One region of the Salegentibacter sp. UBA1130 genome, then DNA from elsewhere that is predicted to be linked to it. Evidence: riboswitches for the same ligand, from Rfam matches in the RefSeq annotation. Region 1 holds a riboswitch; the other holds the start of a gene.
What was found. A riboswitch is a leader RNA that binds a small molecule or an ion and turns the genes downstream of it on or off. The one in region 1 is predicted to bind cobalamin.
Positions count from the first base shown of each region.

Region 2: another riboswitch for cobalamin. It lies ahead of B4F31_RS09445 (ribonucleotide-diphosphate reductase subunit beta); the one in region 1 lies ahead of B4F31_RS08175 (TonB-dependent receptor plug domain-containing protein).

Region 1 covers NZ_DCAP01000021.1:33,539-40,523, reverse strand. The annotation lists gene B4F31_RS08185 (S41 family peptidase) at 1-1,162, shown strand, start outside; gene B4F31_RS08180 (YncE family protein) at 1,251-2,342, opposite strand; gene B4F31_RS08175 (TonB-dependent receptor plug domain-containing protein) at 2,427-4,268, opposite strand; cobalamin riboswitch at 4,303-4,585, opposite strand; gene B4F31_RS08170 (ABC transporter substrate-binding protein) at 4,774-5,928, shown strand; gene B4F31_RS08165 (FecCD family ABC transporter permease) at 6,106-6,985, shown strand, end outside.
Region 2 covers NZ_DCAP01000023.1:60,913-67,897, forward strand. The annotation lists gene B4F31_RS09440 (ribonucleoside-diphosphate reductase subunit alpha) at 1-748, opposite strand, end outside; gene B4F31_RS09445 (ribonucleotide-diphosphate reductase subunit beta) at 790-1,764, opposite strand; cobalamin riboswitch at 1,882-2,016, opposite strand; gene B4F31_RS09450 (hypothetical protein) at 2,198-2,422, shown strand; gene acs (acetate--CoA ligase) at 2,691-4,598, shown strand; gene B4F31_RS09460 (3'-5' exonuclease) at 4,674-5,336, opposite strand; gene B4F31_RS09465 (DUF294 nucleotidyltransferase-like domain-containing protein) at 5,336-6,985, opposite strand, start outside.

The DNA.
Region 1 (6,985 bases):
TATAGATGATTATACTATTTTGGAAAATAATCAAGCTGGAATTCAAACTACAACCGGAATGGATTATGGATTGGTAAGATTTGGCAGTAATGGAGTTTTAGCCTATGTACGGTATGTGATACCAAATAGTCCTGCCGATGAAGCCGGCGTTACTCGTGGTACTCTTTTTACCGATATTGATGGGGAAACCATGAACCTTGATAATTATCAATCTCTTTTAGGAAGAGATGGCTATGAAATTACAGTAGCTGAAATTAACGATAATATTATTAGTAATACCGATGAAACCATAGCACTAAACAGAATAGAAATTACCGAAAATCCGGTTCTTTTATCTAAAGTAGTAGAAGTAGATGGAATAAGTGTTGGCTACATTATGTATAATAGTTTTACCGCCGATTTTGATGATGAATTAAACGCTGCTTTTGGAGCTTTAAAAGCTGAAGGTATAGACGAATTGGTTTTAGATCTTAGGTACAACGGCGGTGGTTCTGTAGAAAGTGCGGTAGATCTTTCCAGTATGATTACCGGGCAGTTTAAAGGCGAAATTTTCTCTAAACAAACCTGGAACGCTCTATTACAAAGTCAATTTACCGAAGAAGAGTTGGTAGATAGGTTTAATGATAAAATTAGAACAGAAGAAGCGATAAACAGCCTTGGACTTAGTAAAGTATATATAATAGGTACAGGTTCTACAGCTTCTGCCAGTGAATTAGTAATGAATGGTCTAGCTCCCTATATTGAAGTAGTTCACGTTGGAGAAGGTACAGTAGGGAAATTCCAGGCGGCGGCCCCATTATATGATTCTCCAAATTTTTTACGTCAAAACCGAAATCCGAATCATAAATATGTAATTCAACCACTTATTTATGAATCTAAAAATGCGAATGAAGATGCATATTATGAAGAAGGTTTAGTTCCAGATATTGAAGCTGAAGAAGATATTGTAAATCTTTTGCCATTAGGTGAGCCAGAAGAACCACTTCTTGCTGCAGCTCTTGCCGATATTACCGGTAATAGAATGGCAATTCCTGCGGTTTCTTACGATTCCAGATTTACTAAAATTGGTGAGCGTGGAGATACCGATGTAGATTACCAAAGAATGTATATAGACGAAATTCCTGAAGAAATAAGGAAAAAAGCTGCTGAATTTAAGCAGTAATTTTAAAAGTATATTTAATGCAAAGCCCCGATTCAGTTGTGAAACGGGGCTTTTTTATTCAAATTTGAATAAACAAAAAAAACAGTTTTTAATCGGTAAAGTAGAAACCGTTTGGGCTTACGCCTCCGGAATCAAATTGTGAAATTATTTCTCCTTCAAAATTATATATTCTTACCACACCATTTGAGCTATAATCTCCTGCATCGCCAGTATATAAATATCCATCCTCGATTTCAAATCCGTAAAAAGAAGTAATATCAGTAAAAGTAAAAAGACTCTCCTCAGGTAACTCTGTAGCAGATTCTTCCATAGAGTAAACAGATCCATTGAGAGTATAATAAATAGTATCATCTTCAATTTCAAAATTTGAAGGATGATCTGTGGTATTTGGAAAAATCAACTCTTCTGTTATTTCATTATTTGATAAGTCTATTTTAGAAATACTGCCAGCTGTTTCACCAACTCCTTGAGCATAACCGGGTACTCCTCCAGACATTACCCACAAGAAGCCATCTGATATCTCTATTGCATTAGGAGAATCACCAATTTCTATACTTACTTCCACAGTATTGGAAATAGGATCTATAATCACAATCTTATTATTATAATTATAGCCGCCCTGTAAAGCTACATATAGTTTATTATTATCATTAATAATCTTTTCAGGCCCTTCTCCTACACTAATTGTTCCAGTAGATTCATAGGTACTTGCATTATATATAGCGATATAATCATCTGTATCATTAGAGGCATCTCCCCAATTGGTAACATATATCTTCTCGTCTACCAAAGTAAGATACCGTGGATTACTTAATCCCTCCTCAATTGTATGAATGTGCTCAAAAGTATACCGATCAACAATTTGAACTATATTGGAAACATTCATAACGATATATGCATAATTATCATCCAATGTGAGACTCTGCCCTGTATCTCCCAGAGAAGAACCATTTACTGTAGAAAATATATCGGATTCTAGATTAGAAAAATCATTATCAATATATGATATTGAACTATTATTGTTACCGAAACCACCTTCATTAAGCACAAACAATCCATCTGCATAGGTGCTTTCAGGTTGCTCTATTTCAGGATCCACAACATCGTCATCGCTGCTACAGGAATTCAAAAATAAGCCACTTATCACGGCCATAGTTAATAGTTTACTAATTCTTTTCATTGGTTAGAATTTTAGCAAAGAGCGGAGCAAATAAGCAGTTTAAAAATCTGATTTTAAGAATATTTGCTTCCAGCACCATGCTGGTTAAAAATTAAGGTTTAGGTATATATTAAAGTTTCTGCCGGGCATCCACCGGTTTTCTACACTTTGATATTCTTCGTTTAAAATATTGAGCACCCTCGCTCCAATCTTGTAAGTACTTGTTTTTCCCAAATCATATGAAATTCCAAGGTTTGAAACCGTATAAGCATCCATATTATAGCGGGAATTATTATCAGATCTGGTAAAAATCTCTCCGTTATATAAAAGCTGATAATCTATACTGAAATCTTTAAAAGCATAAGTAAGTGCACCTGTGGCTTTATGAAACGGTACATAAATAAGTTGGTATCCCGTATTCATATTTTCTGAAACCGTATAGGCATAAGTACCAGAGGCGCTAATTTGGTGATCTTTAAAAATCTCTTTTTCCCAGCCTGCCAAAACCTCAATACCGTAGGTTTCTACCTTTTCTTCATTTCTTGGACGCCAAATATTATTACTGGAAGGTAACCAGCGTATCATATCATCAATTTTAATATAATAACCGGTTAGACTAAACTTCAGGTTTCTATGTTTAAAATGGTTTCCAAGCTCAACCTGGTTAGAAGTTTCGGGGCGTAAATTAAGATTACCGGCACCGGCCCAGTAAAGATCGTTGTAAGTGGGAATTCTAAAATTTCTGGAAATATTCATTTTTAGACTATAGAAATCGGTAAAATCATAATGTGTTCCTGCAGAAAATAGTAACGGACTTTCATAATTTTCGGTTATCTCTTTTCTGATTCCCAATTCATATTGAAATTTTTGAAATGGCCTATGCTTCATTAAGAATGCCGAAGAAAATATATTTCGGATATTTTCGGTAATTCCAGAGCCGCTACCATCGGTGTACGTGTTCGTGAGTACAGCATTTAGCTCTAAAGTTTTTGAAATTGAATAATTTAAATCGTATTTGCCAATCAAGATTTGCGCTTTGCCAGAGGAAGATTGATTTTCAGTAATATTCCCGTAGAACTTATAATTTTCATTTAGATGGGCTAACCTTGCAACCGAAATAAAATCACCAAACTCTCCTACCCATTCCAATAAATTTCGGGTATCAAAATTCTGGTATTTTGTTTTGGTTTCTGACGGGCGAATCAGGGAGAAATGCCGCTCCCCATCAAAAATTTCACTATAAAATTTTAAAGTGTTTTTTTCATTTAACCGATACGCGAATCCAAGATTTAAATTGCTATTGTAGAACTCCCCATTCTCGTTCTTTCTGTCTTCAATGGGCCATTCATAATCATTATCTGATGAATTTCTAGCCGCAGCAAGACTTAAACTCCATTTTTTTCTTGAAGTCTTTATTTTATACCGGGCATCGAGGGTATTAAAACTGCCATATTGAAAGAAAATATCCTGCTTTGTTTTTCCGGTAAAATCAAGATTGGTATTTAAATGAACGGTTCCTCCAATGGCTCCGGTACCATAAACTACACTTCCGCCGCCACCACGAACACTAATATTATCAAATCCGCCTGCGTTTAGAGCATTAAAATCGGTTTGGCCGTTAAATTGTGAATTTATATTAATCCCGTTCCATAAAACCGCTGTTTGTGAGGCTGTTGTTCCGCGGAAGGAAGGTGAGGAAACCATTCCCAGTCCATTCTCTTTAAAATAGATATTGGTGTTGAAATTTAATGCTGAAGTAAGCAGCGCCCCGTTTTTCTTTAAAACTGAATCGTTTAAAACGGTAACCTGTTGGCCGGTAGAAAAGTCTTTCAGCTTGATATCTGTCAAAAATACTTCGTCTAAAACGTTAATTGTATCGTTTTGAGCAAATACAGGCAAACTGCATAGCAGGCCAAGGAATAGAATGTAAAATCGCGTTTTTTTCATCTGCACTCTGACTTTTATCCCGAAAGTCTAAGAATTTATTGGTTATATTTTGGCAGGTCTCCTGGCTCGCGTCTTGTTGTTTACCTTCCCATTCCAAATAAGAACAGTGGTTTTTGAAGTGATAACAACAAGCATCCCTTTCGGGACTTAGCTTACAGTTGCGGGAACAGCTCAGGCTTAATAAAGTTAGATGGTAGAAGTTTGAAATACGAAGAAAACTTCGTGCTTCATATTTTGTACTTCCAAAATCATACTTTTCCTGATTCCCTTTTAATCGGCGTGAAAAACACATCCGAACCAAAAATTTCAATGCGAAATTAAACATTTATTTTAGTTGCGACCATTAAATTCTAAATAATCTTACTTTTGAAAATTCCTAATTATAAATATTCTATATAAAAGTTTTCGTCATCCTTAACTTGTTTCAGAGCTTGCCCCGTAATTTATTTAGGGGGCTAAAAGAAGATAGCATTATATAAATTCAATTTTTTTAAACTACCATAAAATGAAAATAAAGACTGTAAAAGCACTTAATCTTCTACTCCTTTTTCTAGTATTTTCCGCCTGTAAAAACGAGCAAAAAGATAAAAATATTGCTTCAGAAACACCTCAAGATTCAGTTGATTTAAAACACGCTACTAATTTCAGCATCAATGATTTTGGAGATTATTATATTATAAAAATAGAAACCGCCTGGCCCGATGCCGATAAAGCTTTTACCTATTTATTAACTAAAGAAAATACTGAAATTCCTTCCGGTTTAGATTATGACCAAAAAGTGCAAATTCCGATAGAAAAAATGGTGGTGACTTCTACCACGCATATTCCGGCTTTGGAAGCTTTAAATGAAGAAAACAGCTTAAAAGGATTTCCAGGTCTCGATTATATTTCTTCAGAAAAAACCAGGAAATTGATTAATTCAGGAAAAATTAAAGAGCTGGGGAAAAATGAAAATATAAATACCGAGGTTCTTATTGATCTGGATCCAGAAGTGGTGATTGGTTTTGCAATTGACGGAAACAATAAAACATTTGAAACCATTCAAAAAACCGGAATTCCGGTGATGTACAATGGCGACTGGACCGAAAAAACTCCGCTGGGAAAGGCGGAATGGATTAAATTCTTTGGCGTTTTTTATAATAAATTAGATGAAGCTGAAAAGATTTTTAATAAAATAGAAACCGATTATACTGAAGCCAAAGAATTAGCAAAGTCGGCAGCAGAAACGCCTAAAGTATTAAGCGGCGCTATGTATAAAGACCAGTGGTATTTACCCCACGGAAATTCGTGGCAAGCCCAATTTATTAAAGATGCCAATGCAAATTATGTCTATGCCGATACTCAAGGGAATGGAAGTATGGCTTTATCTTTTGAAAATGTGTTAGACAAAGCCCAGGATGCCGATTATTGGATTAGTGCAGGACAATACACTTCTTATACCCAACTTTTAAAAGAATCGCAACATTATGAACAGTTTGAAGCAGTACAGAATAAAAATGTCTACAGCGTAAGCCTAACCAAAGGAGAAACAGGGGGTGTACTTTATTTTGAATTAGGCCCGCAACGTCCAGATTTGGTATTAAAAGATCTGGTATCCATTTTTCATCCAGAGCTATTGGGAGATTATGAAAACAGGTTTTTTAAGGCTTTGGAAGAATAATTATGGAGATTTGGTTCTAAAAAACTTAGTGGACTATCCTTCTAAATATAGCTTGATTTCGAAACAAATTCCGGATCAATTAAATCTAGATTATCGAGTAAAATCCCATTATCGTTCTTCATTAATTTTATCTACTCAATTTATTTCAGATATTTACACCGAAATAAATCACCAGCCTTGTTGCAGTCCCAAAAATATGTACTTCCACTTCTACTCCTTTTTATAGGAGTAATTATCCTGGTTTTTTTAAATATTAGTTTGGGCTCAGTCAATATTCCTTTTAAAGATGTTTTTGCTTCAATCTTTAATTTAGAAGTTTCAAAAGAAACCTGGCGATATATTGTAGTGGAATACCGCTTACCTAAAGCTATTACAGCAATAATAACCGGCTCTGGACTCGCCATTAGCGGACTGTTAATGCAGACTTTATTTCGTAACCCCTTAGCTGGACCGTATGTTTTAGGCTTAAGTAGCGGTGCCAGTTTGGGTGTGGCAATCGTTATTATGGGTGCTTCAGTTTTTGGAGGTGCTTTTGCTGGAATTTTACTTTCCAAATGGAGCTTGGTAATTGCTTCCAGCCTGGGAAGTTTATTAGTATTAATTGCTGTTATGCTGGCTTCCCTCCGGCTTCGAGATACTATGGCAATTCTTATTATAGGTTTAATGTTTGCCAGTTTAACCGCGGCAGTGGTTAGCGTTCTTTCCTATTTTAGTCCCGCGGCACAGCTTCAGCAATATGTATTTTGGTCTTTTGGAAGTTTGGGTGATCTTTCCTGGAACGAGGTGGGAATTCTCGCCATGTTTTGGTTTGTGGGAATAATTTTAGCCATTTCCTGTATTAAAAACCTCAACACTTTGTTGCTTGGCGAACAATATGCTAAAAGCCTTGGGGTAAGTATTCAAAAAAACCGTTTAATCATCATTATAGCCACCAGTTTACTTGCCGGAAGCATTACTGCTTTTGCAGGGCCAATTGCATTTGTAGGTTTAGCAGTTCCGCATTTAATTAGGCAAATAATTCCTGTAAATAATCATAGCATTTTAGTGCCAGCAGTTA
Region 2 (6,985 bases), on a different contig from region 1:
TTTTATCCTTATAAACTTGTGGCTTAAATCGGTTAATATTGTCTTTAAAGAAAATATATGGCAAACCTTTTTGCTGCCTGCTTTCTAACACTTTAGCCCAGATTTCTCGTTTTTCCCGGTCTCCATCTATCATTTCCTGCATCCAGTAATCGGGCACACTTACGCCATAAAATAAATTCTGAATAGGATTTCCTATATTTTTTATCTCTAGAAACTCCTTAATATCGGGGTGGTCAATATCCAGGTAAGCAGCAAAAGCTCCGCGGCGTACTCCACCTTGTGAAATAGTATCCATAGCGGTATCAAAAAGCTTCATAAAACTCGTAGCTCCGCTGCTTTTGCCATTATCGGTAACTGCACTCCCACGACCTCTTAGCTCCCCAAAATAGCCTGAAGTTCCGCCACCAATCTTGGTTTGCATAATTACCTCGCCCAGTTTGTGGGTAATTCCTTCAATATTATCGGGTACATATACATTAAAACAGGAAATAGGTAATCCGCGTTCGGTACCCATATTGGCCCAAATTGGCGAACTTAAACTCATCCAGCCACGCTCTATCATTTCTATAAAAGCTTCTGCCAGTTCTGGTTTGTAGAGCCTTTTTGCAGCTGCATTTGCAACTCTTTCTATAGCAGATTTTGTGGTTTCTCCTTTTAATAAGTAGCCGCGGTTAAGTATTTGCTGGCTTTCTTCATTAAGCCACCATAGGCGTTCCTGTTGCGTTTCTTTATTTATTGTTTCGGGCATTTTGCTGGATTTTAAGTTGAAATATTGCTGCGGAATATTGTTTAAAAAAGATCATCGGCGGTGATGCTCTTATCGTGTTTGGTATAATCTACCGGGCGCTTGGCAAAAAAGTCGTCTAAACTATTGGCGAAAACTTCTTCTTCAAACCATAACATAGCTTTGTAATCATACTCTGAAACAAAGTAGATTTTTTCCAAACCAATTTTTTCAAGGCTATCGTCTACCCGATATTTCATAAAATTCAGAAGGTCTTCTTTTTTGCATTGTTCCAAAGCGCCATCAGCAAAAATCCAGTCCAGGATTTCAGATTCTACTTCCATAGAGTGAGCAATGATTTCCCTAATTTGAGTTTTGGTTTCCTCGTTGAAGAATTCTGGAAATTCATTTTTGATCTGGTTTACAATATAAATCCCGGCGTTAGCATGAATTTGTTCGTCTACCGATGTCCAGGCAATAATATTACTCACATTTTTCATCACGCCTTTAAAGCGACTAAACGAAAGAATAATAGCAAATTGACTAAAGAGGGATACGTTTTCAATTAAAATAGAGAATAAAATAAGGGAAAACACGTATTTCTTTTCATCTGAAGATTTTGTATTTGCTAAAGCTTCAGAAAGATAAGCTACCCTTTTTTTGATAACAGGAGTTTCTATCAATTTCTCGAACTCGTTGTTATAACCTAAAACTTCGAGCAAACGGGAGTAAGCTTCAGAATGTCTAAATTCACATTCAGCAAAAGTACTTCCCAGGCCGTTAAATTCCGGTTTTGGGAGGTGCTCATATAAATCGCCCCAAAAGGATTTAACGGCTACTTCAATTTGTGCGATGGCAAGCAAACTCTTTTTAATTACCTGTTTTTCATTTTCACTAAGATGGGAATGAAAATCCTGTACATCGGCGGTGAAGTCTACTTCAGAATGTACCCAGAAAGAACGATTTATTGCTTCGGTAAACTGAAGAATTTCGGGATAATCGAAAGGTTTGTAATTTACCCGTTTTTCAAAAATACTCATATCACTTTTGTTTTAGTTTTAAAATCAAAAGCATAAAAGCAAATAGGTGTCTTTGGAAAAGAGAAGAGCGGGAAGGCCGCAAATATATTATCCTGGACATTTACTTTATATGCGAAAGCAAAAGTCAGCCCGGTTGGGAAGGTAATCTGGCTTGTAGAAAAGTCTACTTTACAGTTGCGCAACAGCTCATGATTCTCACATGATTCCCCTTGTTTATTACAAAATGTAATACCCGCCGGTATGATTTTACAAAAGTAAAGTTATAAGGAATTTGCGGTGGTTTTATAAAAACAGCTTTGAGTTATAAACATAGTTTTTCACAAGTTAAAGTTTCGGTAAAAAGAAGAGATCAAAGAAAATAGTGAGGTTGCAGGCATAGTCTTTGCCTAGTAAAGGATGCAGTATTTGCTAATCAATCGAAAAAAATGTAAAAATGAGACTTATAAATTTACAGCGCACCGATGATGCATATGTTGCGAAAGCTGAAATTACTTTAAAAGCTTTTGGAGTCGCTTTGGGGCAGAAATCTAAGATTTATATCAAGAAACAATCTGAAAACGAATGGAGAGAGAAAAAAACAAATAAAAAAGTCTCTTCCAGGGAAGCCACTCATTTAAATAAATGGCTAAGCGACCACCAAAAATTTGTAGAGCATTAATCTTTTTGCCTTTTCAAAAGGTCTTCTATCTTAAAAAAATCAGTTTTCTTTATTTTGAAATTAAAAATCAAACAAGCGCTTTATTGAGTTTGCTTCTAATTTTTATACAAAAATTTCTATTCTATTAAACTTCCCGTAAAAACTTCAAAAAGCCCAATATTAACGGGATTTGGGTATTTGGTTTCCGAAGGTTTTTATAAATTGCAGAAAAGATATTTTATATTTTTCATTATTAACCCACATAACCATCAACATATTTATTTAAGTTATGAGTAATTATCATATTAAGAATTTAGAGGAATATTTTCAAGTTTATAGAAAATCGGTAAGAGATCCACAAAACTTCTGGGAAGAGATAGCTGAAGAACATTTTTCCTGGCAGAAAAAATGGGATAATGTGCTAAGCTGGGATTTTAATAAACCTGAAGTAAAATGGTTTGAAAATGCTAAACTTAACATTACCGAAAATTGCATAGATCGTTACCTCTTTAATAGGTCTGACAAAACGGCAATTATTTGGGAGCCTAACGATCCTGAAGAAGAAGCGCAACATATCTCTTATGGAGAACTTCACAAAAAAGTAAACAAGTTTGCAAATGTTTTAAAAGCTAAAGGAATTGAAAAAGGCGATAGGGTTTGTATTTACTTACCAATGATTCCTGAACTTGCCATAGCAATGCTGGCTTGCGCAAGAATTGGCGCGATACACTCTGTAGTCTTTGCCGGTTTTTCTTCAAAAGCTCTCGCTACCAGAACCAATGATGCAGATTGTAAAATGCTAATTACTTCTGATGGTTCTTACCGTGGCAACAAAACAATAGATCTTAAAGGAATTGTAGATAAAGCCCTGGAAGAATGCCCCGGTGTTGAAAATGTGCTAGTAGCTAAACGCCTGGATTCTGATATAGAAATGAAAGAAGGGCGTGATGAATGGCTTCAACCCTTATTAGATGAAGCTTCAGAGGAATGTGAAGCAGAAACTATGGATGCTGAAGATCCTTTATTTATTCTATACACTTCTGGCTCTACAGGGAAACCAAAGGGAATGTTACATACCACAGCCGGTTATATGGTTTATACGGCTTATACTTTCAAAAATGTTTTTCAGTATAAAGAAGACGATGTTTATTGGTGTACGGCAGATATTGGCTGGATTACCGGTCATTCCTATATTTTATATGGTCCACTCGCGAACGGCGCAACTACCGTAATTTTCGAAGGTGTTCCTTCTTATCCAGATGCCGGAAGATTTTGGGATGTGGTAGAGAAACATAAGGTGAATCAATTTTACACTGCACCAACAGCAATTAGATCTTTAGCCAAAAGAAATATTGAATTTGTAGAAAGCCACGATCTTTCATCTTTAAAAGTGCTTGGAACTGTTGGGGAACCTATTAATGAGGAAGCCTGGCACTGGTATAATGATAATGTAGGAAAAAATAAAAGCCCTATTGTAGATACCTGGTGGCAAACCGAGACCGGCGGAATTATGATTACCCCAATTCCTTATGTAACTCCGGTAAAACCAACTTATGCAACTTTGCCTTTTCCGGGAGTTCAACCGGCTTTAATGGATGAAAACGGAAATGAATTAAAAGGAAATCAGGTAGACGGAAGATTATGTATTAAGTATCCGTGGCCAGGGATGGCCAGAACAGTTTGGAGAGATCATGAACGTTATAAGACAACTTATTTCTCTACGTTTGAAAATATGTATTTTACCGGTGATGGTGCTTTAAGGGATGAAGTTGGTTATTATAGAATTACCGGTAGAGTAGACGATGTTATTATAGTTTCAGGACATAATTTAGGTACTGCTCCTATTGAAGATGCTATAGACGAGCATCCAGCGGTAGCTGAAACTGCTGTGGTTGGGTTCCCACACGAAGTAAAAGGAAACGCACTTTATGCATTTGTTACTTTAAAAGAGGTAGGAGAGTCCAGGAATCAGGATAACCTTAGAAAAGAAATTCTTCAACAAATAGTAGATAAGGTTGGCCCAATTGCCAAACCTGAAAAAATACAGTTTGTAAGCGGACTACCAAAAACTCGTAGTGGGAAAATTATGAGAAGAATTCTAAGAAAAATCGCGTCTAAACAAACCGAAGATCTAGGAGATACTTCAACATTATTAAACCCAGAAGTTGTAGAGAAAATTATGAATAATTCTTTATAAGAATTATTCTCAAATTTCATGAATATTTAAAAATTCCAGGCCTCACAGGTTTTCAAATCTGTGAGGTTTTTTTTCTTAAATCCGGAATAATTTTTTAAGATTCAGTTTTCTATCGGTATTTAATTTACCAAGTATAGTAAGAAAAGCAAGGGCTGTAATAAAAGCATCACCGGCCGCGGTGTGACGGTCTTTAGTGTCTATATTGTATGTTTCAGCAATTTCGTCTAACGAATAACTTTTTTCACGGTTAATAAGATTTGAAATTATTCGGGTTCCGCGATATAAATTTACCGTATCCAAAACCTTATTTTTCAGCCTGGGTAATCCCATTCGGGATAAAGCTTCATTAACCACCCCCACATCAAAACCTGCGTGATGAGCCACCAGAACCGAATTCCCAATATATTTTAAAAATGCTTTCACCGCTTCTTCTTCTGAAAGTGTTTTAATTCTTTCATTTTGAATAATTCCATGAATTTTCACCGTTTTAGGATTAAAAGTTTCCTGTAAAATATACTCTTCAAATCCGTCAGCAATATTTATAGATTTATTTTCAATACCCACAGCACCAATAGAGAGCATTCTGTCTTTTTTTATATCGAAGCCAGTGGTTTCAGTGTCAAAAACAACAAATCTAGTCTCGGAAATTTCTTCTGGAAGTTTTTCCTGAAATTTTGCTTCATAGTCCTTCCAAAAATCTGGAAGATTATCAGGTTTCTTTTTTAAAAAATCCAACATTAGATATAAGGAGTTACTTCAAAACGGTATTTTATTAATTCCTGCACCTGCCTAATACTTTTAAAACAACGTTTCAGTTTAATTTTTTCTTCTTTACTTAAATTTTCCAAATCAATAAATCTCCCGCTATTTCTATTTTCCAAACCGTGCTGGGTTCTAAATTTTAGTAAAACCTTAGAAGCATAAGCACAAGCCAGGAAAAGCTCTTTGTTATTAGGTTCCAGCTGTGCCAGTTTTTCAAAGCGTTCTGCCGTATTGCTAATATTTTTAACCTGGTGATATAAAATAAGGAGTCTGCCAGCATCAGTCAAGGGCGTAATACCTCGTTTTTTAATATCAAAGAAATCTTTATTTTCCCCGTCTTCTTCTAATAAAAACTGCCTGAAAAAACCAAGGGGAGAAGGATTTCTTAAAGTTGTAGCTCCCATTACCGCATAAAACTTCCTATTGTCTTTGGTAAGGCTAAAAATATGATCGGCCAGCGCATTAGATAAATATACATTTCCGTAAGAAATATCAAAATCGAAAAATATTGAGCAAAGTAAAATTTCGTCGTTTCCCGGGTCTATAATCCAATTGGTAAACTGGTCTTTCCATTCACTTAAACTAAGGCAATATTTTGGGTTTTTCGCCATCATTTCAGCAGGGCAAAATTCGTAACCTATTATGTTTAGCCGCTTGTTAACTTTTCTTGACAGTTCCAGAAAATAAGCCCTGGTTTCTTCCAGTTTTTCTTGCGGAACATCTTCAAAAATAAGCGCATTGTCCTGGTCGGTTTGTAATAGTTGTTCCTTTCGTCCCTGGCTTCCTAGAGAAATCCACGTAAAATCGCAGGGCGGGGGAGTAGGTAGTTTTTTAATACAACGTTCAATGATGCGTTTTATGGTTGCATCATTCAGTTCAAATATAATTTTTGAAATATGGTTTAGCGGAATATTAGCAGCAAGAAACCCACGCAACAATAAAGTAATTTTATGTCGAATTTTCTTTAATTCGTTTGTGCTACTGCTTCGTTGAATCGCTTTCATTAAAACCGAAGGATTATGACCTTCTGAAACCATAATATCATGTTCCGAAAGGATTCCTACTACTTTGGTATTCGGCGTTCCATCTTCGGTAATGCAAATATGATTAATATGGTGTTTCATCATGGTGAGCTGCGCCTGGGCGATGGTTAATCCCTGCGGATAACAAATTACCGGAGATGCCATAATCCTTGAAACTGGAGTATCAATTCCAAATGCGCCCGTAGCCACCATATCTCTAAAATCTTCATCGGTAACAATGCCTTTGGGAATATTTTCTTCAACCACTAATACCGATCCAACTTTCTTTTTGCTCATAAGTTGTGCGGCTTTTTTAATAGTGGTTTCAGGTGAGGTCATGACCACTTTTCGGGTAACCGGAGCAGGCTGAAGTTCAAAAAGATTATTGTTTGGTTTATACTGATTTTCTACCGGTTCTTTATCTGAAATTAATTTCCCTTTATGAGCTTCAGCATAAGGGTTACGGGTGTTGGAAGCAAAGCTCTGAATCAGGAAGTTCCCAACTTCTTTATTTTCTTCTGTAAGCGGTTTAAATTTCTTTATGGGGATTGCGTAAAGAATGGTTTCTTCTTCTGCAATAGCATTAATAAGATAGTTTTCTTT